One region of the Streptomyces sp. NPDC020362 genome, then DNA from elsewhere that is predicted to be linked to it. Evidence: riboswitches for the same ligand, from Rfam matches in the RefSeq annotation. Region 1 holds a riboswitch; each other region holds the start of a gene.

What was found. Region 1 has a riboswitch for cyclic di-AMP ahead of AB0H32_RS24135 (M23 family metallopeptidase). Riboswitches for the same ligand answer to the same signal wherever they lie in the genome.
Positions count from the first base shown of each region.
Region 2: another riboswitch for cyclic di-AMP. It lies ahead of AB0H32_RS34375 (NlpC/P60 family protein); the one in region 1 lies ahead of AB0H32_RS24135 (M23 family metallopeptidase).
Region 3: another riboswitch for cyclic di-AMP. It lies ahead of AB0H32_RS08220 (transglycosylase family protein); the one in region 1 lies ahead of AB0H32_RS24135 (M23 family metallopeptidase).
Region 4: another riboswitch for cyclic di-AMP. It lies ahead of AB0H32_RS05940 (transglycosylase SLT domain-containing protein); the one in region 1 lies ahead of AB0H32_RS24135 (M23 family metallopeptidase).

Region 1 covers NZ_JBFAET010000070.1:15,338-20,511, reverse strand. Annotated here, with positions in the region: gene AB0H32_RS24145 (pitrilysin family protein) at 1-1,353, shown strand, start outside; gene AB0H32_RS24140 (pitrilysin family protein) at 1,350-2,738, shown strand; cyclic di-AMP (ydaO/yuaA leader) riboswitch at 2,957-3,120, shown strand; gene AB0H32_RS24135 (M23 family metallopeptidase) at 3,133-3,888, shown strand; gene AB0H32_RS24130 (GntR family transcriptional regulator) at 4,202-4,897, shown strand; gene AB0H32_RS24125 (HPr family phosphocarrier protein) at 5,097-5,174, opposite strand, start outside.
Region 2 covers NZ_JBFAET010000143.1:813-5,986, reverse strand. Annotated here, with positions in the region: gene AB0H32_RS34385 (hypothetical protein) at 112-465, shown strand; gene AB0H32_RS34380 (tellurite resistance/C4-dicarboxylate transporter family protein) at 469-1,437, opposite strand; gene AB0H32_RS34375 (NlpC/P60 family protein) at 1,543-2,898, opposite strand; cyclic di-AMP (ydaO/yuaA leader) riboswitch at 2,906-3,078, opposite strand; gene pcrA (DNA helicase PcrA) at 3,364-5,174, shown strand, end outside.
Region 3 covers NZ_JBFAET010000012.1:84,198-89,371, forward strand. Annotated here, with positions in the region: gene AB0H32_RS08210 (cytochrome P450) at 1-1,265, shown strand, start outside; gene AB0H32_RS08215 (transglycosylase family protein) at 1,432-2,487, shown strand; cyclic di-AMP (ydaO/yuaA leader) riboswitch at 2,670-2,839, shown strand; gene AB0H32_RS08220 (transglycosylase family protein) at 2,844-3,536, shown strand; gene eno (phosphopyruvate hydratase) at 3,879-5,165, shown strand.
Region 4 covers NZ_JBFAET010000008.1:60,004-65,177, forward strand. Annotated here, with positions in the region: gene AB0H32_RS05925 (hypothetical protein) at 1-150, opposite strand, end outside; gene AB0H32_RS05930 (carboxymuconolactone decarboxylase family protein) at 224-685, shown strand; gene AB0H32_RS05935 (HAD family hydrolase) at 750-1,562, shown strand; gene AB0H32_RS05940 (transglycosylase SLT domain-containing protein) at 1,599-2,087, opposite strand; cyclic di-AMP (ydaO/yuaA leader) riboswitch at 2,091-2,288, opposite strand; gene AB0H32_RS05945 (polyprenyl synthetase family protein) at 2,821-3,831, shown strand; gene AB0H32_RS05950 (DUF2092 domain-containing protein) at 4,088-5,174, shown strand, end outside.

The DNA of each region.
Region 1 (5,174 bases):
GGCCTGACAGCGACCGAGTACCGCCTTGCCAACGGTCTGCGCGTGGTGCTCTCCGAGGACCACCTGACCCCCGTGGCGGCGGTCTGCCTCTGGTACGACGTCGGCTCCCGCCACGAAGTCAAGGGGCGTACCGGCCTGGCTCACCTTTTCGAGCACTTGATGTTCCAGGGCTCGGCGCAGGTCACGGGCAACGGCCACTTCGAGCTGGTGCAGGGCGCGGGCGGCTCGCTCAACGGCACGACCAGCTTCGAGCGCACCAACTACTTCGAGACCATGCCCGCCCACCAGCTGGAGCTCGCCCTCTGGCTGGAGGCCGACCGCATGGGCTCGCTGCTATCCGCCCTGGACGACGAGTCGATGGAGAACCAGCGGGACGTCGTCAAGAACGAGCGCCGCCAGCGCTACGACAACGTGCCCTACGGCACCTCCTTCGAGAAGCTGACCGCGCTCGTCTACCCCGAGGGCCACCCCTACCACCACACGCCCATCGGCTCGATGGCGGACCTGGACGCGGCCACCCTGGAGGACGCGCGCCGGTTCTTCCGCACCTACTACGCGCCCAACAACGCCGTGCTCTCCGTGGTCGGCGACATCGACCCCGCGCAGACCCTGGCCTGGATCGAGAAGTACTTCGGGTCGATCCCCGGCCACGACGGCAAGCCCGACCCCCGCGACGGCTCCCTGCCCGAGACCATCGGTGAGCAGCTGCGCGAGGTCCTCGTCGAGGAGGTGCCCGCCCGCGCCCTGATGGCCGCCTACCGGCTGCCGCACGACGGCACCCGCGAGGCGGACGCGGCCGACCTGGCCCTCACCGTTCTCGGCGGCGGCGAGTCCTCCCGCCTGTACAACCGGCTCGTGCGCCGCGACCGCACGGCGGTCACGGCCGGATTCGGCCTGCTGCGCCTGGCCGGCGCGCCCTCCCTCGGCTGGCTGGACGTGAAGACCTCCGGTGACGTCGAGGTTCCGGTGATCGAGAGCGCGATCGACGAGGAGCTGGCCCGGTTCGCAGCGGAGGGCCCCACGCCCGAGGAAATGGAGCGCGCCCAGGCCCAGTTGGAGCGCGAGTGGCTGGACCGGCTCGGCACGGTCGCGGGCCGCGCCGACGAACTGTGCCGGTACGCCGTCCTGTTCGGCGATCCGCAGCTCGCCCTCACCGCCGTCGAGCGGGTCCTGGCGGTGACCCCCGAAGAGGTCCAGGAGGTCGCCAAGGCCCGCCTGCGCCCCGACAACCGCGCGGTTCTCGTCTACGAGCCGAAGTCCCCGGAGACCGCGCAGGATGCCGACGTGCCCGAGGACCCGGAGCAGGAAGCGACCGTAGAGGCCGGCAACGACGACGAGGAGACGGCCAAGTGAGCGAGCTCGCCACCATGGACTTCCACCCCCAGCCGGAGCCCGGCGAGGCCAAGCCCTGGGCGTTCCCGGCCCCCGAGCGTGGCAGTCTGGACAACGGCCTGACCGTGCTGCGCTGCCACCGCCCCGGCCAGCAGGTCGTCGCCGTGGAGGTGCTGCTGGACGCGCCCCTGGACGCCGAGCCGGCCGGCCTGGACGGCGTCGCCACGATCATGGCGCGGGCCTTCTCCGAGGGCACCGACCGGCACTCCGCGGAGGAGTTCGCCGCCGAGCTGGAGCGGGCCGGCGCCACGCTCGACGCGCACGCCGACCACCCCGGCGTCCGTATCAGCCTGGAGGTCCCGGCCTCCCGGCTGGCCAAGGGCCTCGGCCTGCTGGCCGACGCCCTGCGCGCGCCCGCGTTCGCCGAGAGCGAGGTCGAGCGGCTGGTCCGCAACCGCCTGGACGAGATCCCGCACGAGCTGGCCAACCCCTCCCGCCGGGCCGCCAAGGAACTCTCCAAGGAGCTGTTCCCGGCGACCTCGCGCATGTCCCGACCGCGCCAGGGCACCGAGGACACGGTCGAGAAGATCGACGCGGCGGCCGTGCGCGCCTTCTACGACCGTCATGTGCGGCCCGTCACGGCCACCGTGGTGGTGGTCGGCGACCTCACCGGCACCGATCTGGACGCGCTGCTCGGCGACACCCTGGGCGCCTGGACCGGCACCCCCGGCGAGCCGCGGCCGGTGCCTGCGGTGAGCGCCGACGACACCGGCCGTGTCGTCATCGTGGACCGGCCCGGCGCCGTCCAGACGCAGCTGCTCATCGGCCGGATCGGCCCCGACCGGCACGACCGGGTGTGGCCCGCCCAGGTGCTCGGCACGTACTGCCTCGGCGGCACCCTCACCTCCCGCCTGGACAAGGTCCTGCGCGAGGAGAAGGGGTACACGTACGGCGTGCGCGCCTTCGGGCAGGTCCTGCGCTCCGCGCCCGACGGCACGGGCGCCTCGATGCTCGCCATCAGCGGCTCCGTGGACACCCCGAACACCGGTCCCGCGGTCCAGGACCTGTGGACGGTGCTGCGCACGCTAGCGGCGGACGGTCTGACCGACGCCGAGCGCGATGTCGCCGTGCAGAACCTCGTCGGCGTGGCGCCGCTGAAGTACGAGACCGCCGCGGCCGTCGCGAGCACCCTGGCGGACCAGGTCGAGCAGCACCTGCCCGACGACTTCCAGGCGACGCTGTATCAGCAGCTCGCCTCCACCGGCACGGTGGAGGCCACCGCGGCGGTCATCAACGCCTTCCCGGTGGACCGCCTGGTGACGGTTCTGGTCGGCGACGCGGCCGAGATCAAGGCGCCGGTCGAGGCGCTCGGCATCGGCGAAGTCACCGTCGTGGCGGCCGAGTAGAGCCCGGACGCCGCCACGCGCGGGGGCCCTGACGACCGACGGGTCATCAGGGCCCCCTGCCGTGCGCCGCCCTTCTCCAGATGTCCGAATTGGGGCAGAGCTGCCCGTCTGCCCTGTGGGATGTACTACAAAAGCGCGGATCCGTTTGGGGATCGAAAGCCGGGCCGCTTAGCGTCGTCCGGGCTGTCCGTCAGGCAGTGCGCCGCGCCCGCGGCACCGGACAGTCATCGCCGAGTCCCCGTACGGCGCGAGCCAGGGGAGCCGGGGACCCACCGCAGTCCCTGGGGTGAATCGGACGCCCGCGCGCGAGCGAGGGGGTCCGTAGGAGACCTTCCTGCTCCGAACCCGTCAGCTAACCCGGTAGGCGAGAGGGAAGGAAAGGACCAGCCATTTCATGGCGTTCATAGGTGCCACCGGGAAGCACCGCAGGCCCGGCCGGGCCAGGCGCACCTCCGTCCAGGCGGCCGGCATCGCGGCTCTCACCGGTACCGGTGTCATCGGCACCCTCGCGGCCACGCCGGCGCTCGCCTCGGACAGCTCCGCCGAGCAGACCGGCCTCACCCCGGTCATCACCGTGAGCGACTCGCTCGCGGAGCAGATCGACGAGCAGGCCACCGCCCAGAAGGAGGCCGCCGAGCAGAAGGCGGCCGAGGAGGCCGCGGCCAAGGCTGCCGCCGAGAAGGCCAGGGAGGACCGCGAGGCCCGGGCGCGTGCCGCCCGTGAGGCGGAGCGCAAGCGTCTGAACGCCTTCGTCGCCCCGATCGCGAACTCGTACGTCTCCACGGGCTACAAGACCGGCGGCTCCCTGTGGTCCTCCGGCTCCCACACCGGCATCGACTTCCACGCGGCCAGCGGCACGGTCGTCCACGCGGTCGGCTCCGGGACCGTCGTCTCCACCGGCTGGGGCGGGGCCTACGGCAACCAGATCGTGATCCGGATGGCCGACGGCATGTACACCCAGTACGGCCACCTGTCGTCCATCGGCGTCACCGTGGGCCAGAAGGTCACCCCGGGCCAGCAGATCGGCCTGTCCGGCGCGACCGGCAACGTCACCGGACCGCATCTGCACTTCGAGGCCCGTACGACGCCCGAGTACGGCTCGGACATCGACCCCGTCGCCTACCTCCTCAAGCACGGCGTGAACGTCTGACGCCTCCGCGAGCGCGGTGCCGGTGCCTCCTCCGCGAGCGCGGTGCGAGTGCCTGACTCCTCCGCGAGCGCGATGCGGGTGCCCGGCACCTCGGCTAGCACGGTGCGGGTGTCCGACGGCCGCGCGTACGGCAGCCCAAGCCCCGGCTCACGAGCCGGGGCTTTCGCCGTTTTTCACTGCGCCCGCCGCACCCGCTGTCCAAAAAATATCCATGGATTCCGGCCCGCCGTCGGAAATTCCGACTCATTGCAATAGAGTCACGGAACACACGTCCATCGTCGACGTTTCACGGGGATTAAGGCGGAGGTCGGTCATGCGTGTTCCGGCGCACTCGGTGTGCACGGCGATCCGGGACGACATCGTCGCCGGTGTCTACGAGCGCGGCAGCCGCCTCACCGAGGAAGTCCTGGCCCGCCGCTACGGCGTCTCTCGCGTCCCCGTCCGCGAGGCGCTGCGCACCCTGGAGGCGGAGGGCTTCGTGGTGACCCGGCGGCACGCGGGTGCCTGTGTGGCCGAGCCGACCGAGCAGGAGGCCGCGGACCTGCTGGAGATGCGCATGCTCCTGGAGCCCCTCGGTGCCTCCCGGGCCGCCCAGCGGCGTACCGAGGCCCATCTGAAGGTGCTGCGCGGTCTGGTCCGGCTGGGTCAGGAGCGGGCCAGGCACGGCAGCAGCGAGGATCTGCGCTCGTTGGGCGGCTGGTTCCACGAGACGCTCGCGCAGGCCTCGGGCAGCTCCTCGCTGACCTCGGTGCTGACCCAGTTGCGGCACAAGATCGCCTGGATGTACACGGTGGAGCCGCCGTCGAGCCCGGCGGAGTCCTGGGCGGAGCACGGCGCCATCGTGGACGCGGTGGCGCGCGGCGACGGCGAGCGCGCGCGGGCGGTCACGGCGCTCCACGCCGAGCGCGCGACAGCCGTGCACCGGCTGCGATTCCCCTCGCAGGGCGACCGCACGGAGCGTGTGAGGAATTCGCAACATGCCGTAAACATGCCGAGCCTGCGGCATTAACACGGGCGCCGTATACAAAGAGGAGATATTCGTTGGGCGTGTATTTCCGCTGCCCTTTTCCCGGTGCACCGGGAATTCTCGCTCGCGTGCCGTCCGTGCGCCTGCCGTGAATTCATCCGGCCGACCGCTCCCGGAGCGGGGGCTGCCGAAAACGCAGAAGCCGCGCCACCCGGAAATGGTGACGCGGCTCCGGCATGGATCAGACGGTCTCGGGCAGCTCTTCCAGGCCCTCGGTGACCAGCTTGGCCAGACGGTCCAGGGCGGCGTCCGCGCCCTC
Region 2 (5,174 bases), on a different contig from region 1:
AAACATGCCGGAGCCGCGGGGTGCTATGGGGCGCATATATGCAAGACCGACGCATGCCTGTGGGGGCCCGGTGACCGGAGCCTTCGGGGCCCCTCATTAGGCTCCGGGCTCATGGACGTACTCATCCATCTCTTCGTCGGCCTGCACATCATCGGTATCGCGGCACTGCTCGGCGGTTTCCTCACCCAGATGAAGGCGATGGGCCAGGGCACGGCCCGCTTCGTCCCCGGGATGCTGCACGGCGCGCTCACCATGCTGGTCACCGGTGTGGCCCTGGTCGGCCTCAACCAGGCCGACGACCACCACGTCAACGCCATCAAGATCGGCGTGAAGCTGGCCCTGCTGATCGTGATCCTCGGGCTGGTCTACGTGCAGCGCGACGAGGAGAAGGTCGACAAGCGCCTCTTCGGGCTGGTCGGCCTGCTGACCATGGCGAACATCTTCATCGCCGTGCTGTGGACGTGACGCTCAGCCCGCTCGGCTGAACCCGGGGCGGGCCGCGAGCGCGGCACCGGCCGCGACCACGAGCCACGCCGCCACCGCCACCCACACCAGCACCCGCCCCGGCTCCCTCAGCCATGCGCCTCCGACGGCGGCCACGACCGACAGCGTGGCCGCCGCCGTCATTCCCAACGGGAACACCGTCGCCCACCGCCGCGTGTCGTAGCCCAGCCGCGGCCGGGCCACCTCGGCGGCCAGCAGCACCAGGTACCAGGCCAGGTCCAGCGCGAGCAGCACGACCGTCGCGTCACGCAGCACACCGCGGTCGTCGTCGTTCCACAGATACAGGCGCGCGCTGTCGGCGGACAGCAGCTTCGCCCCGGCCAGTGCCGAGATGGCGAGTGCCCCGCCCGCGATCCACTGGTCCCCGGGCCCTTCGAGGACCTGCCGCAGGTCGAAGTGCGGCAGGGCGATCCCGTAGAGCACCAGGCCCAGCCAGAACAGCACCATCGCGGCGCGCGCGAGCCATGCCGTCGTCGTGGCCGCTGCCAGGGTCGCCGCCAGCACCGCGAGCCCCTGTGTGGCCACACAGCACAGGAACACCGCTCCCGGCATGCGCGACTTCCAGTGCCGTACGACGAGAACGAGCAGCACCGGCCAGAGCAGCGCCGCCAGGGCCAGCGACGCCCCCGCGAGCCGCTGCCAGCCGAACGCCGAGATCCGGGTGCCGAGCACCGTCGTGGCGGCGACGGCGGTGAGCGCGCCCGGGCTCCGGGCCTCGGCGGCCCACCGCTCCCGTTGCCCCAGCAGCCGAACGACGAAGTTCGCGGCGAACGCCACCCAGGCGAGACAGGCCAGCCACAGGAAGACCAGGGAAAGCGTCTCGGTGCCCGTCAGATACAGGCTCACCGACACGATGCCGGTCGCCATGACGGCGGCGCCCGCCGCCGGCGGACGCTCCGCCCACCACGCGCGCAGAGCTGAGATGCCGGCCATGCGCCCGATGCTAGGTATCCGGGCAGCCCGCGGGAGGAGGGCACGCGCGCGTGGGGCTCGAAAAGAGCACGGGACGGGGAAGAATGGGTCAGGAAAAGGATCCGGTCAGACGGGCCGCACCACGCTGTGGACGATCGGTTCGCCCCACTGGTAGACGGGTTCCTCGCGGATGCACCCGCCGGGCGTCGGAGCGTGGATCAACATGCCGTCGCCGGTGCAGAGGCCGACATGGCTGCTGTTGCCGTGGAAGAAGAGCAGGTCACCGGGCCGGGCGTCGGCGAGGGGCACCTGGGTGCCCGCACGGGCCTGGTCGTGGCCGGCGCGCGGGAGGGCGACACCGGCTGCCCTCCAGGCGGCCTGGGTCAGTCCGGAGCAGTCGTAGGAGCCGGGGCCGCTGGCACCGGACACGTACGGCTTGCCGACCTGGGCGCGGGCGAAGGCGACCGCCTTTTCGGCCCGGGTGGCGTACGAGTCGGTGGGGTCGGTGGATGCCGCGCAGGTGGGATCGGCGGACGCCGAGTCGGCGTGACTGGCAGACGCCGAGTCAGTGGGACCGGCGGACGCCGAGTCGACGGTCTCGGTGGTCGGCCAGCCGGTGGGGCCGGTGGGCGCAGAGTCGTTGGGACCGGTGGTCGGCGAGCTGGTGGTCTCGGTGGTCGGCCAGTCGGTGAGTCCGGTGGACGCCGAGCCGGTCTCCTGCCGTGCCGCTGCCCGCTGCCGCACGGGCTCGGCCGTGTGCCGCACGGGCTCGGCCATGTGCCGCACCGGCTCGGCCGTGTGCCGCACGGGCCCGGCCGCCTGTCGTGCCGGCACCCCCTGCCGCAGTGGCTCGGCCGCCTGCCCGGCGGTCTCCTCCCGGGGCCACTGTTCGGCTGCGGCAGGCCGTGCGCGCTCCTCGGCCGTGAGCCGTGACAGCAGTTCACGCGCGGTGACGAGCTTCTTCTGAACGGCCGCCTTGGCCGTCTTCACGTCGTACGGCGCCGCTGCCGCCGTCGCTGTCGGAGCCTGTGTCGGCGCCTCGGGGCCCGCGGTGGTCCGCCCCCGCCCGGCGGCGTCCTTCACACGCGAGGCCAGCCGCTTCATCACCCGGTCCGGGGCGAAGTGGTCCTGCGGATACTCCGCGAGGAGGGCGGTCGTGTCGGGGGCGACGGCGAACGACCCCAGCTCCTCACGAGCCTTGGAGAGCCGGCCCGGGCGCCGGGCGCTCTCCTCGGCCGGGGCGTCCACCCGCCCCCGCTGCCTGCCCGCCGGCTGCTCCTCGGCCGCCGAGTCGGCCCGGCGGTAGAACTCGTCGACCTTCTTCTCGATCTCGGCCAGGCTCGGCCGGCCGTCCGGAGCGGGGGCGGCCTCGGCCGTCTGGGGCAGGACGGCCACGGAGGTGATGGCGGCGGTGGCGAGGTCGGGCGTGCGAACGCCCGGTCCGAGGGTTGTGCCGGGGCGCGGCTTGCGGTGCGACGCCAAGGGAGGCGACTCCTTCCAATGTGCCGCCTACCGGGTTAGCTGTCGGGTTCGGGCGGGTGGTTCGGAAGGGTTGCCCTACGGCTTCGTCCCGGGCGGGAGTCGGCCGATTCACCCCAGGATCGGTGGGTCCCCGGCTCCAGTGGCCGCGTGAAGGCGCACCGGACTCGGCGGAGGCCGCAGCGCTCGGCGACGTTCGCCGGAAGGGGGTCGTGCGGCCTGACGGCAACCTAGCCAACTCGTGTGACTCTTGTGAAGGTTGGTGAGTCATATGTCCGATACATTTCCGTGACCTGAGGCCGTTTTCATACAGGCGTGACAAGGTGCTTTCGCAGCGTGAGGGCCGATCGGCACGGATCGGGACGGTGATCGACTCCCCGGGGCCGTGTCCGATAGCGGGCGCCCGCGGGAGCCGTGTTCCGGGGACTGCGACCGGTTGTCGGTGCGGCGCCCTAGACTCGGAGAGCGATGAGCAGCCTCTTTGACGACAGCTTCCTGGCGGACCTCCAGCCCTCCCGCGGGCGCGAGGAGGAACCCCCGCCGCCGCCCGAGGACGATCACGCTCCGGAGCCGCTTCCGGACGATCTGTTCGGCGGGAAGTTCGACGTACCACCGGACCGGGACGCCTACTACCGCGACGGCGCCCCGCGCCCCGCGATCGACGCGGCGGCGCTCCTGGAGGGGCTGAACGAGAACCAGCGCGCCGCGGTCGTCCACGCCGGCTCCCCGCTGCTCATCGTCGCCGGCGCCGGCTCCGGCAAGACCCGCGTGCTCACCCACCGCATCGCCCATCTGCTCGCCGAGCGGAGCGTGCACCCGGGCCAGATCCTCGCGATCACCTTCACCAACAAGGCCGCGGGCGAGATGAAGGAGCGCGTCGAGCAGCTCGTCGGCCCGCGTGCGCACGCGATGTGGGTCATGACCTTCCACAGCGCCTGCGTGCGGATCCTCAGGCGCGAATCGAAGAAGCTCGGCTTCACGTCGAGTTTCTCCATCTACGACGCCGCCGACAGCAAGCGCCTGATGGCCCTGGTCTGCCGTGACCTGGACCTGGACCCCAAGCGCTTCCCGCCCAAGTCCTTCAGCGCCAAGATCAGCAACCTCAAGAACGAGCTGATCGACGAGGAGGACTTCGCCGCCCAGGCGAACGACGGCTTCGAGAAGACCCTCGCCCAGGCCTACGCGCTCTACCAGTCGCGGCTGCGCGAGGCCAACGCGCTCGACTTCGACGACCTGATCATGACGACGGTCAACCTGCTGCGCGCCTTCCCGGACGTCGCCGAGCACTACCGCCGCCGCTTCCGGCACGTCCTGGTCGACGAGTACCAGGACACCAACCACGCCCAGTACGCGCTGGTGCGTGAGCTGGTCGGCACGGGTGCCCACGACGAGAACGTCCCCCCGAACGCGTACGACCTCCCGCCCGCCGAACTGTGCGTGGTGGGTGACGCGGACCAGTCGATCTACGCCTTCCGGGGCGCGACGATCCGCAACATCCTCCAGTTCGAGGAGGACTACCCGAACGCGACGACGATCCTGCTGGAGCAGAACTACCGCTCCACGCAGACCATCCTGTCCGCCGCAAACGCGGTCATCGAGCGCAACGAGTCCCGCCGCCCGAAGAACCTGTGGACCAACGCCGGCCAGGGCGCCCGGATCACCGGCTACGTCGCCGACACCGAGCACGACGAGGCCCAGTTCGTCGCCGACGAGATAGACCGCCTCACGGACGCGGGCGAGGCCAAGTCCGGTGACGTCGCCGTCTTCTACCGCACCAACGCACAGTCCCGTGTCTTCGAAGAGGTCTTCATCCGAGTAGGCCTGCCCTACAAGGTCGTCGGCGGCGTCCGCTTCTACGAGCGCAAGGAGGTCCGGGACGTCCTGGCCTACCTGCGCGTCCTCGCCAACCCCGAGGACTCGGTGCCGCTGCGCCGCATCCTCAACGTCCCCAAGCGCGGCATCGGCGAGCGCGCGGAGGCGATGATCGACGCCCTCTCCCAGCGCGAGAAGATCAGCTTCCCGCAGGCCCTGAAGCGCGTGGACGAGGCCTACGGCATGGCCGCACGCTCCACCAACGCGGTCAAGCGGTTCAACACGCTGATGGAGGACCTGCGCACCATCGTGGAGTCCGGGGCCGGGCCGGCCACCGTCCTGGAGGCGGTGCTCGAACGCACCGGATACCTGGCCGAGTTGCAGGCCTCCACCGACCCGCAGGACGAGACCCGCATCGAGAACCTCCAGGAACTCGCCGCCGTGGCCCTGGAGTTCGAGCAGGAGCG
Region 3 (5,174 bases), on a different contig from region 1:
TGGACCAGCCCCACCCCCCGACGGCCCCCGACCTCTTCACCTGGGAGTTCGCCGCCGACCCCTACCCCGCCTACGCCTGGCTGCGCGAGCACGCACCCGTGCACCGGACACGGCTGCCCAGCGGGGTGGAGGCCTGGCTGGTCACGCGGTACGCCGATGCCAAGCAGGCTCTTGCCGACCAGCGGCTGAGCAAGAATCCCGCGCACCACGACGAGCCCGAGCACGCCAAGGGGAAGACCGGCATCCCCGGTGAGCGCAAGGCCGAGCTGATGACGCACCTGCTCAACATCGACCCGCCGGACCACACCCGCCTGCGCCGCCTGGTCAGCAAGGCGTTCACGCCCCGCCGTGTCGCCGAGTTCGCGCCCCGGGTGCAGGAGCTGACCGACCGCCTCATCGACGGGTTCGCCGCGACGGGCTCCGCCGACCTCATCCACGAGTTCGCCTTCCCCCTGCCCATCTACGCCATCTGCGACATGCTCGGCGTCCCGCGCGAGGACCAGGACGACTTCCGGGACTGGGCGGGCATGATGATCCGGCACGGGGGAGGGCCGAGGGGCGGGGTCGCGCGGTCCGTGAAGAAGATGCGCGGCTATCTCGCCGACCTCATCCACCGCAAGCGCGAGGCGCTGCCCGCCGAGCCCGCGCCCGGCGAGGACCTGATCTCCGGGCTCATCCGGGCCTCCGACCACGGCGAGCACCTCACCGAGAACGAGGCCGCCGCCATGGCCTTCATCCTTCTCTTCGCCGGCTTCGAGACGACCGTCAACCTCATCGGCAACGGCACCTACGCCCTGCTCACCCACCCCGAGCAGCGGCGTCGGCTGCAGACGTCCCTGGCCGCCGGGGAGAGGGACCTCCTGGAGACCGGTGTCGAGGAACTCCTGCGGTACGACGGACCCGTGGAGCTGGCCACCTGGCGGTTCGGCACCCGGCCGCTCACCGTCGGCGGCCAGGACATCGCCGCCGGGGACCCGGTGCTCGTCGTCCTCGCCGCCGCAGACCGCGACCCCGAGCGGTTCGCCGATCCGGATGTGCTGGACCTGTCCCGCCGGGACAACCAGCACCTCGGGTACGGCCACGGCATCCACTACTGCCTCGGCGCTCCCCTCGCCCGGCTGGAAGGCCAGGCCGCCCTCGCCACCCTCCTCACCCGTCTGCCCGACCTGCGGCTCGCGGCCGATCCGGCCGAGCTGCGCTGGCGCGGCGGACTCATCATGCGCGGCCTGCGCACGCTGCCCGTGGAGTTCACGCCCGTGCCGTGAGCACACCCGCCCGGGCGCGTACGGCAGACCTCAATTCTGTGATCTTCACGTGATCTGCGCGGCATTAACTTGTGACAAGTGATCGTCTGCCGATACGTTCACCCATCAGCGTGACACCCCGCTTCACCCGTCACGCCGGCCCCGTTGTCGCACGAAAGGCTTCCGCATGCTCACCGGGAACGGTCGTCACCGTCGCCCCCGTCAGGCTCCGGCTCTCCTCGTCGCGGCCGGAGTGACCGGCTCCGCCATCGCCATCCCGCTCCTCGGTGCCGCGAGCGCCAACGCGGCCGACGGCACCACATGGGACAAGGTGGCCCAGTGCGAGAGCGGGGGTTCCTGGAGCGCGGACACCGGCAACGGGTACTACGGCGGCCTGCAGATATCCCAGGACGACTGGAACAAATACGGCGGCTCGGAGTACGCCTACAGCGCCGACCAGGCCAGCCGTTCGCAGCAGATCGCCGTCGCCGAGAAGATCCTCGCCGACCAGGGCACCACCCCCTGGGCCACCTGCGCCCTGCTCTCCGGCCTGACCTCGAACTCCGGCTCCGTGGACGTCGACACGGGCCTCGGTGACTCCGACGCGCAGGGCTCGGACGCGCAGGGCTCCGATGCGCAGGGCTCGGACTCGCAGGGTTCCGGTCACTCCTCCGGGCACAAGGACTCGTCCGACTCCACCGATACATCCGACTCATCCGGCCTGTCGGACTCGTCGTCTTCGTCCGACTCCTCCTCGGATGTGGCCGCCAAGCCGTCACCGAGCGCGAGTAAGCACACCGGTTCTCATCGCTCCGACAAGGCCGATGAAACCCCCAAGTCCGACAAATCCTCCTCGCCGGGCTCCGGGGGCCGGCAGGAAAACGAGTCGCCCACCGCGGACCCCACCACGGAAGACTCGGACAATTCCGCCCAGAGTGACGGCTCTTGGAGCCTCGTCGACACCGGCTCGCTCAGCAGCGGCGGGCGTCACCGCGGCGGGAGTGCGGACGAAAGCGCGGCAAACGGCCAGAACGCCGCCTCGCCCGGCCGCCATGCCTCCCGCGACGCGAGCACCTACACCGTCCGCGACGGCGACACCCTCGTCTCCATCGCCGACTCCCTTGACGTCGACGGCGGATGGCGCGCCCTGTACGCCGGGAACAAGAAGGTCGTCGGCGCCGACCCGAACGACATCACCCCCGGTCAGACCCTGAATATCGGTGCGGAAAAGGGTGGAAAGTAGCGGGAGTTGACGCCCCGCTTCACGCCGAATGTCCGTTTTGGCGAAAGTGTGGGATGAGTCTCAGAAGCCCTGATCGTCTTTGAAATTCCGCCGGGCGCATGTCTACGGTCAAGGCCGCTCGTCACCACGAGCCCCGGCACTCGCAACGCCGAGTCCTGCCAGCGGTTGCCCGGGAACAGTCGTCGCGTCATGCGCCGTAGGCAGGAGCGGGGGACCCAAGGTAAGTGCCGGGGCCAGCAGTTGAGGCTGGATCCGGCTAGGGGTGAAGCCGCGCCTCCCCAGGAGGTGCGGCCGGGCAACTCAACCGGCCCGAACCCGACAGCTCACCTCGCAGGCGTCGGTGAGGGGATCGATCCATGCTGTTTTCCGGCAAGGGCAAGCACCGTCGTCCGTCCAAGGCCACCCGGGCCATCGCGCTCGCCGGTGTCACCGGTGCCGTCGTCGCCGCCCCGCTGATGGCGGCCGGCAACGCCTCCGCCGCCACCGGCTCCGAGTGGGACGCGGTCGCCCAGTGCGAGTCCGGCGGCAACTGGGCCATCAACACCGGTAACGGCTACTACGGCGGCCTGCAGTTCTCCGCCTCCACCTGGGCCGCGTACGGCGGCACCGCCTACGCCGCGCAGGCCAACCAGGCCACCAAGGCGCAGCAGATCACCGTCGCCGAGAAGGTCCTCGCCGCCCAGGGCAAGGGCGCCTGGCCGGTGTGCGGCACGGGCCTGTCCGGCACCCCCTACAGCGGCTCCGCCCCCACCGCCGCGCCCAAGAGCGCCCCGGCGAAGACCACCGCGCCGACCACCCGCTCCACCGACACGCAGGCCGCCTCCCGCTCGGCCGAGCGTCCGGCCCCGAGCAAGACCGTCACCACCCCGACCGGCAAGAAGGTCAAGAAGGGCGACGGCGAGTACAAGGTCGTCAAGGGTGACACCCTCAGCACCATCGCCGAGAAGCACGGCGTCAAGGGCGGCTGGAAGAAGCTGTTCGAGCTGAACAAGGACATCGTCGAGGACGCCAACCTCATCTACCCGGGCCAGCAGCTGCACCTGAAGTGACACCTGGCTCCCACCGGAACCACAGCGCTCTCACAAGGCCCGCCCCCACTCTGAAGGCCTCGTGAGGGTCATCCCCCCGTCCCCACGGGCTCCCCGCCCCGGCGCGTGTTCCCCCGTACGCGCCGGGGCGGGGTTGTTTGTTTCCCCGCCCTGCTTTCCCGCCCTGTTTCCCCACTCTTCAGCCGGGCCTCATCCGGAAGCCCCTTTGTTCCGGACGTGAACAATGGGTACGGTCTCCCTGTCCACGGGACGGTCGGTCGGTGGCCGACGGGCCCGGGACGGTTAGGCTCTAGTCGCAAGGCGCACCCGCCCCGCACAACCAGCGTCACATCCATGAAGGAGATGCTCGTGCCGTCCATCGACGTCGTCGTAGCCCGGGAAATCCTGGACTCCCGAGGCAACCCCACGGTCGAGGTCGAGGTCGGCCTCGACGACGGCAGCACGGGTCGTGCCGCCGTTCCGTCCGGCGCCTCCACCGGCGCCTTCGAGGCCATCGAGCTGCGCGACGGTGACCCGAACCGCTACCAGGGCAAGGGCGTCGAGAAGGCCGTCCTCGCCGTCATCGAGCAGATCGGCCCGGAGCTGGTCGGCTACGACGCCACCGAGCAGCGCCTGATCGACCAGGCCATGTTCGACCTGGACGCCACCGACAACAAGGGTTCCCTCGGCGCCAACGCCATCCTCGGCGTCTCCCTCGCCGTCGCCCACGCCGCCTCCGAGGCCAGCGACCTCCCGCTCTTCCGCTACCTGGGCGGCCCGAACGCGCACCTGCTGCCGGTGCCGATGATGAACATCCTGAACGGCGGCTCGCACGCCGACTCCAACGTGGACATCCAGGAGTTCATGATCGCCCCGATCGGCGCGGAGTCCTTCTCCGAGGCCCTGCGCTGGGGCACCGAGGTCTACCACACCCTCAAGTCCGTCCTGAAGTCCAAGGGCCTGTCCACCGGCCTCGGCGACGAGGGCGGCTTCGCCCCGAACCTCGGCTCCAACCGTGAGGCCCTCGACCTCATCCTGGAGGCCGTCAAGCAGGCCGGGTACGTCCCCGGCGAGCAGATCGCCCTGGCGCTCGACGTCGCCGCCTCCGAGTTCTACAAGGAGGGCAAGTACGTCTTCGAGGGCAAGGAGCGCTCCGCCGCCGAGATGACGGAGTACTACGAGGAGCTGGTGGCGGCCTACCCGCTGGTCTCCATCGAGGACCCGCTGTTCGAGGACGACTGGGCCGGCTGGAAGGTCATCACCGACAAGCTCGGCGACAAGGTCCAGCTGGTCGGCGACGACCTCTTCGTCACCAACCCGGAGCGCCTGGCCCGCGGTATCGAGGAGGGCACCGCCAACGCCCTGCTGGTCAAGGTCAACCAGATCGGCTCGCTGACCGAGACCCTGGACGCCGTCGAGCTGGCCCAGCGCAACGGCTTCAAGTGCATGATGTCCCACCGCTCCGGCGAGACCGAGGACGTCACCATCGCCGACCTGGCCGTCGCCACCAACTGCGGCCAGATCAAGACCGGCGCCCCGGCCCGCTCCGAGCGCGTCGCCAAGTACAACCAGCTGCTGCGCATCGAGGAGATCCTCGACGACGCCGCGGTGTACGCGGGCCGCAGCGCCTTCCCGCGCTTCAAGGGCTGACCCCTCCCG
Region 4 (5,174 bases), on a different contig from region 1:
CACGTACGGGCGGCGCTCGTCGTCGTCCACCCGCCAGATGCGGAAGGAGAGGGCGTAGATCTCCGGTTTCAGCTCCTCGGGGAAGCGCTCCAGGACACCGGTCGAAGCCTCCAGAAGATGCGCCGAAAAATCTCCGTGCCGATCGGTCACGACGTCCGCCCCCGTTCCGTCAGTGCAGTGAACACAACCTAGCGAGCACCACTGACACTCAGGGGGCAGCACCATGCAGGCACGGATGACGAACCCGGCGTACGTCCTCCCGGCCGCGCTGAAGGGCATCGGCACGATCTTCCAGGCGGTCGGCGAGGGCGGACTGCCCGAGGAGCTGGCTGAGATCGTCGGGCTGCGGGCCAGCCAGATCAACGGATGCAGCGCCTGTGCGCACGGTCACACGGTCAACCTGCGCAAGGCCGGTGCGAGCGAGGAGCGGATCGCGGCCGTCGGCGCCTGGCGCGAGGCGCCCTTCTTCACCGAGGCCGAGCGCGCGGCGCTGCAGCTGTCCGAGCGGGTCACACGGCTCGCCGACCGCTGCGAGGAGCCGGTGCCGGACGCGCTGTGGGACGAAGTCGCCGACCACTTCGACGAGAAGCAGCTCTCGGCGCTGATCCTCACCATCTCGCTCACCAACATGTTCAACCGCATCAACACCACCATCAAGGAGCCCGCGGGCACCACTTGGGGGTGAGAAGCAGACAAGTGCGGGAACATCAGGGTGAGTCGGTGGGGCGCACTGTCCGTATTCTCTGATCATGGCCGCACCCCCCGCATACGCACTGATCGCCACGGACCTGGACGGGACACTGCTGCGCGGTGACGACACCGTCTCCGACCGGTCGCTCGCCGCACTCGCGAGGGCGGTGCGGGCCGGTGCCCGGCATCTGGTGGTGACGGGCCGCCCGGCCCCGCGGGTGAGGCCCCTGCTGGAGGACCTCGGGTGCACGGGGCTCGCGGTGTGCGGGCAGGGCGCGCAGGTCTACGACGCCGGAGCCGACCGCCTGCTGTGGTCGGTGCGCCTGGACCGGGAACTGGCCGAGACCGCGCTCGGCAAGATCGAGGCCGAGGTGGGGCAGGTCTACGCCGCCGTCGACCAGGACGGCGTGGACGGGCTCACGCTGATCGAGCCGGGGTATCTGATGCCGCACCCGACCCTGCCGGCCGTGCGGGTCGGCCGCCGCGACGACCTGTGGTGCGAGCCCATCAGCAAGGTGCTGTTGCGCCATCACACACTGTCCGACGACGAGTTGGCGGCGGTCGCGCGCTCGGCGGTGGGTTCGCTGGCGACGGTCACGATGTCGGGGCCGGGGACCGTGGAACTCCAGCCGTGCGGTGTCACCAAGGCGACGGGGCTGGCGCTGGCCGCCGACCACCTCGAGATCCCCGCCGGGCGGGCCCTCGCCTTCGGCGACATGCCCAACGACATCCCGATGTTCGACTGGGCGGCGCACGGCGTCGCCATGGCCAACGCCCACCCGGAGCTCAAGGCCGCCGCCGACGAGGTCACCCTGTCGAACGAGGACGACGGCATCGCCGTCGTCCTCGAAAGACTGTTCCCGACCGACTGACCGGGATAACAGCAGGGGCCCCGCCGCGGGCGTTCGTCAGTAGGCGCCGTTGACGTTGTCCATCGACCCGTAGCGCGCGGCCGCGTAGTTGCAGGCGGCCGTGATGTTCGCGACCGGGTCGTAGATGTCGAAGGACGTGCCGGCCACGTGGTACGCGTTGAACGTCGGGTCGATGACCTGGAGCAGGCCCTTCGACGGTATGCCCTTGGCGGCGTTGGAGTCCCACAGGTTGATGGCGTTCGGGTTGCCCGAGGACTCGCGGATGATGTTGCGGTAGATGCCGTTGTAGGTGCCCGGGATGTGCTTCTCGGCCATGATCGCGAGCGATTCGCGGATCCAGCCGTCGAGGTTGTTCGGGTACCCGGCGAGTGTGGTGGAGGGCGTGGTGGCCGCGGGGGTGGCGGCGGACGCGCTGGTCGCGCCGATGACGGGAAGGGCGAGTACGGCGGCACCGGTGCCGGCCACGGCGAGCGTGCGGACGAGGCGGTTGGTGCGGTTGCGGAGGCGCTGAGCGGCAGCAGGCATGGCGTTGTCCCTCTCCGTCGCCTGCGAGGTGAGCTGTCGGGTTCGGGCCCGGGGAGTGCCCGGCCGTGCCTCCTGGAAGGCACGGCTTCACCCCTAGCCGTTCCGGTGACGACATGTGCATCTGCGCATGTGCCGGCCGGTCCGGCGGCTTACCTGGGTCCCCCGCTCCTGCCGTACGAATGAGTTCGTCGATGGGTGGTGTCAGACGCGGCAGGATTCGGCGTCCGCCTGACGTGCCGGGAAGCTATGCGAGAGCACATGTCCGGAACAAGTACCGGATTCACCCAACGTGCCAGTTGACCTTGGTCTGTCCCGTATGGGCAACTTGATCCTTTGCTGTTGCCAATCCTCAACTGGCCTTGCGGGGCAAGGGCGGAAGGGGGTTGTGCCGGATGGCTGGATATACCTGCCCGCGTGACCCAACTCACGAAATGGCAAAGTGTACCAAATCAGACATGCGGGATTAGAGGGATTTGCTGCGCATGACGCAAAAGGAGTAATTCGCCCACGGCCCGGTTCGCGACAAATCGGACCAGTTGCTGTTAAGTCAATAGATGTCCGTCGTTATCAGATGATCAAGAACATAGCGGCCGTGATCCGATAGCGCCCGGCCTGGACCGGTGGGCGCTATCGGTGATCGAAACAGGACCGGATACGCTGACTTGAGTGATGGCAGCGACCTATCGACAAACCGCGTAACCGCCAGCAGACACCAGCAGACAGGAGACCCCTCGTGACCGTCGTCGGGCCGTTCGGGCTGAGCGTGCGGGACCAGGCTCTGGAAGCCGATGTCCAGGCCGGATTGGCGGCTGTCGAGGAAGGCTTGCTCGAAGCCACCAAGAGTGAGGTCCCGTTCATCACGGAGGCCGCGCAGCACCTCGTACGAGCCGGTGGGAAGCGGTTCCGGCCGCTGCTCGTGATGCTTGCCGCGCAGTTCGGCGACCCGTACGCGCCCGGCGTCGTACCGTCGGCCGTCGTCGTGGAGCTGACCCACCTGGCCACGCTGTACCACGACGACGTCATGGACGAGGCGGCCGTGCGGCGCGGCGTGGACAGCGCCAACACGCGCTGGGGCAATTCCGTCGCGGTCCTCACCGGCGACTTCCTCTTCGCCCGCGCCTCCCAGATCCTCGCCGACCTCGGCCCCGAGGCGGTACGGGTGCAGGCCCTCGCGTTCGAGAGGCTGGTCACCGGGCAGATCCTGGAGACCGCGGGTCCCTCGGACGGCCGCGATCCGGTCGAGCACTACCTGGACGTGCTCGGCGGCAAGACGGGATCGCTGGTGGCGGTCTCGTGCCGGTTCGGCGCGATGATGTCCGGCGCCGACGAGACGGTCGTCGACGTGCTCACCCAGTACGGCGAACGGCTCGGGGTCGCCTTCCAGCTCGCGGACGACGTCCTGGACATCGCCTCCGACTCGCGCGAGTCCGGCAAGACCCCGGGAACCGACCTGCGCGAGGGCATCCCGACGCTGCCCGTGCTCCGGCTGCGCGAGCGGGCCGCCCGCCTCGGCCTGCCCGAGGACCTCGCGCTGTGCGAGCTGCTGGACTCCGACCTCAGCGACGACGCCCGGCTCGCCGAGGCGCTCACCGCCCTGCGCGCGCACCCCGCCCTGGAGCAGGCCCGCCGGGACACCGTCCGGTACGCGGAGGAGGCGCGGGCCGCCCTGGCCCCGCTGCCGGAGTGCGACGCCAAGGCTGCGCTGACCGAGCTGTGCGACGCGGTGGTGCACCGGGCCGGCTGACCCGGGGCGGCATGCCCGCAACGAGCGCGAGGGCGGCGTCTCCCGCACGACCCCTACGGGTCGGGGGAGACGCCGCCCTCATGTGTCATACCGCAGGCGTACACGGAGTTGGCTCCGAGGTCTGACGCTTCCGCGCGGCCGATTTGGTCAGATGGAGACCACGGAAATCACCACTCCTCACCGATTCGGGTGAGAATGGCGGCTCAGGTGGACCAGCGTGAGGACAGCCGCCGCCGACGACGGAGGTAAGGCACAGATGGCACCGTACGAATCCGACGACGCAGCGGGCATCGCGCAGGACGAGGACCTGCGCGCCGGACGCCGCAAGGCCGCCCGGTACGCGGTCCCGGTCGCGGTGGTGGGGGTGGCGGCGGCCACGATCGGGCTGGTCCCGGCGCTCGCCGCCTCCGGTGACCCCGACCTGCCGAAGATCACCGCACAGCAGCTCATCGAGAAGATCGCCAAGTCGGACGTGCAGCAGCTGTCCGGCACGGTGAAGGTCACCACCGACCTCGGCCTGCCGAACCTCGGCGGCCTGGAGAGCAGCCTGGCCTCGGGGGCGGCCCAGCGCGGCGGCGACGGCTCCTCCGCGGACCCCAAGGCCAAGCTCACCGAGCTGGTCTCCGGCACGCACACCCTGCGCGTGGCCGCCGACGGCCCCGACCGGCAGAAGCTCTCGCTGCTGGAGAGCGGCGCCGAGTACAGCATCATCCACAACGGCAAGAACGTGTGGGGCTACGACAGCAAGAGCAACGAGGTCTACCACGGCACCGCCGCCGACTCCGGCAGGAAGCACCGGGCCGAGCCGCCGGCCACGCCCAAGGACTTCGCCGACGAGGCTCTGAAGTCGGTCGACGACACCACGTCCGTGACGGTCGACGGCACCGTCCAGGTCGCCGGACGCGACGCCTACAAGCTGCTGATCAAGCCCAAGCAGTCCGGCACCACGGTCGGCGCGATCAGCATCGCCGTGGACGCGAAGACGGGCCAGCCGCTGAAGTTCACGCTGACGCCGAGGAGCGGCGGCGCCGCCGTGCTGGACGCGGGCTTCACCCAGGTCTCCTTCGCCAAGCCGGCCGCCTCCGCCTTCGACTTCACCCCGCCCAAGGGCGCGAAGGTCACCGAGGAGAAGCAGAAGTCCAAGGCGCCGGAGCACGCCCCGAAGTCCGGCGAGGGCTTCGCCAAGGGCATGGACCGTGCCACCGTGCTCGGCAAGGGCTGGACGTCCATCGCCACCTTCGACACCGGCGCCAAGGGCGGCGCCCTGCCGTCCGGTTCCGAGGGCGGTGCCTTCGGCGGCTTCCTCGGCTCGCTGGGCGACCAGGTCTCCGGCAAGTTCGGCA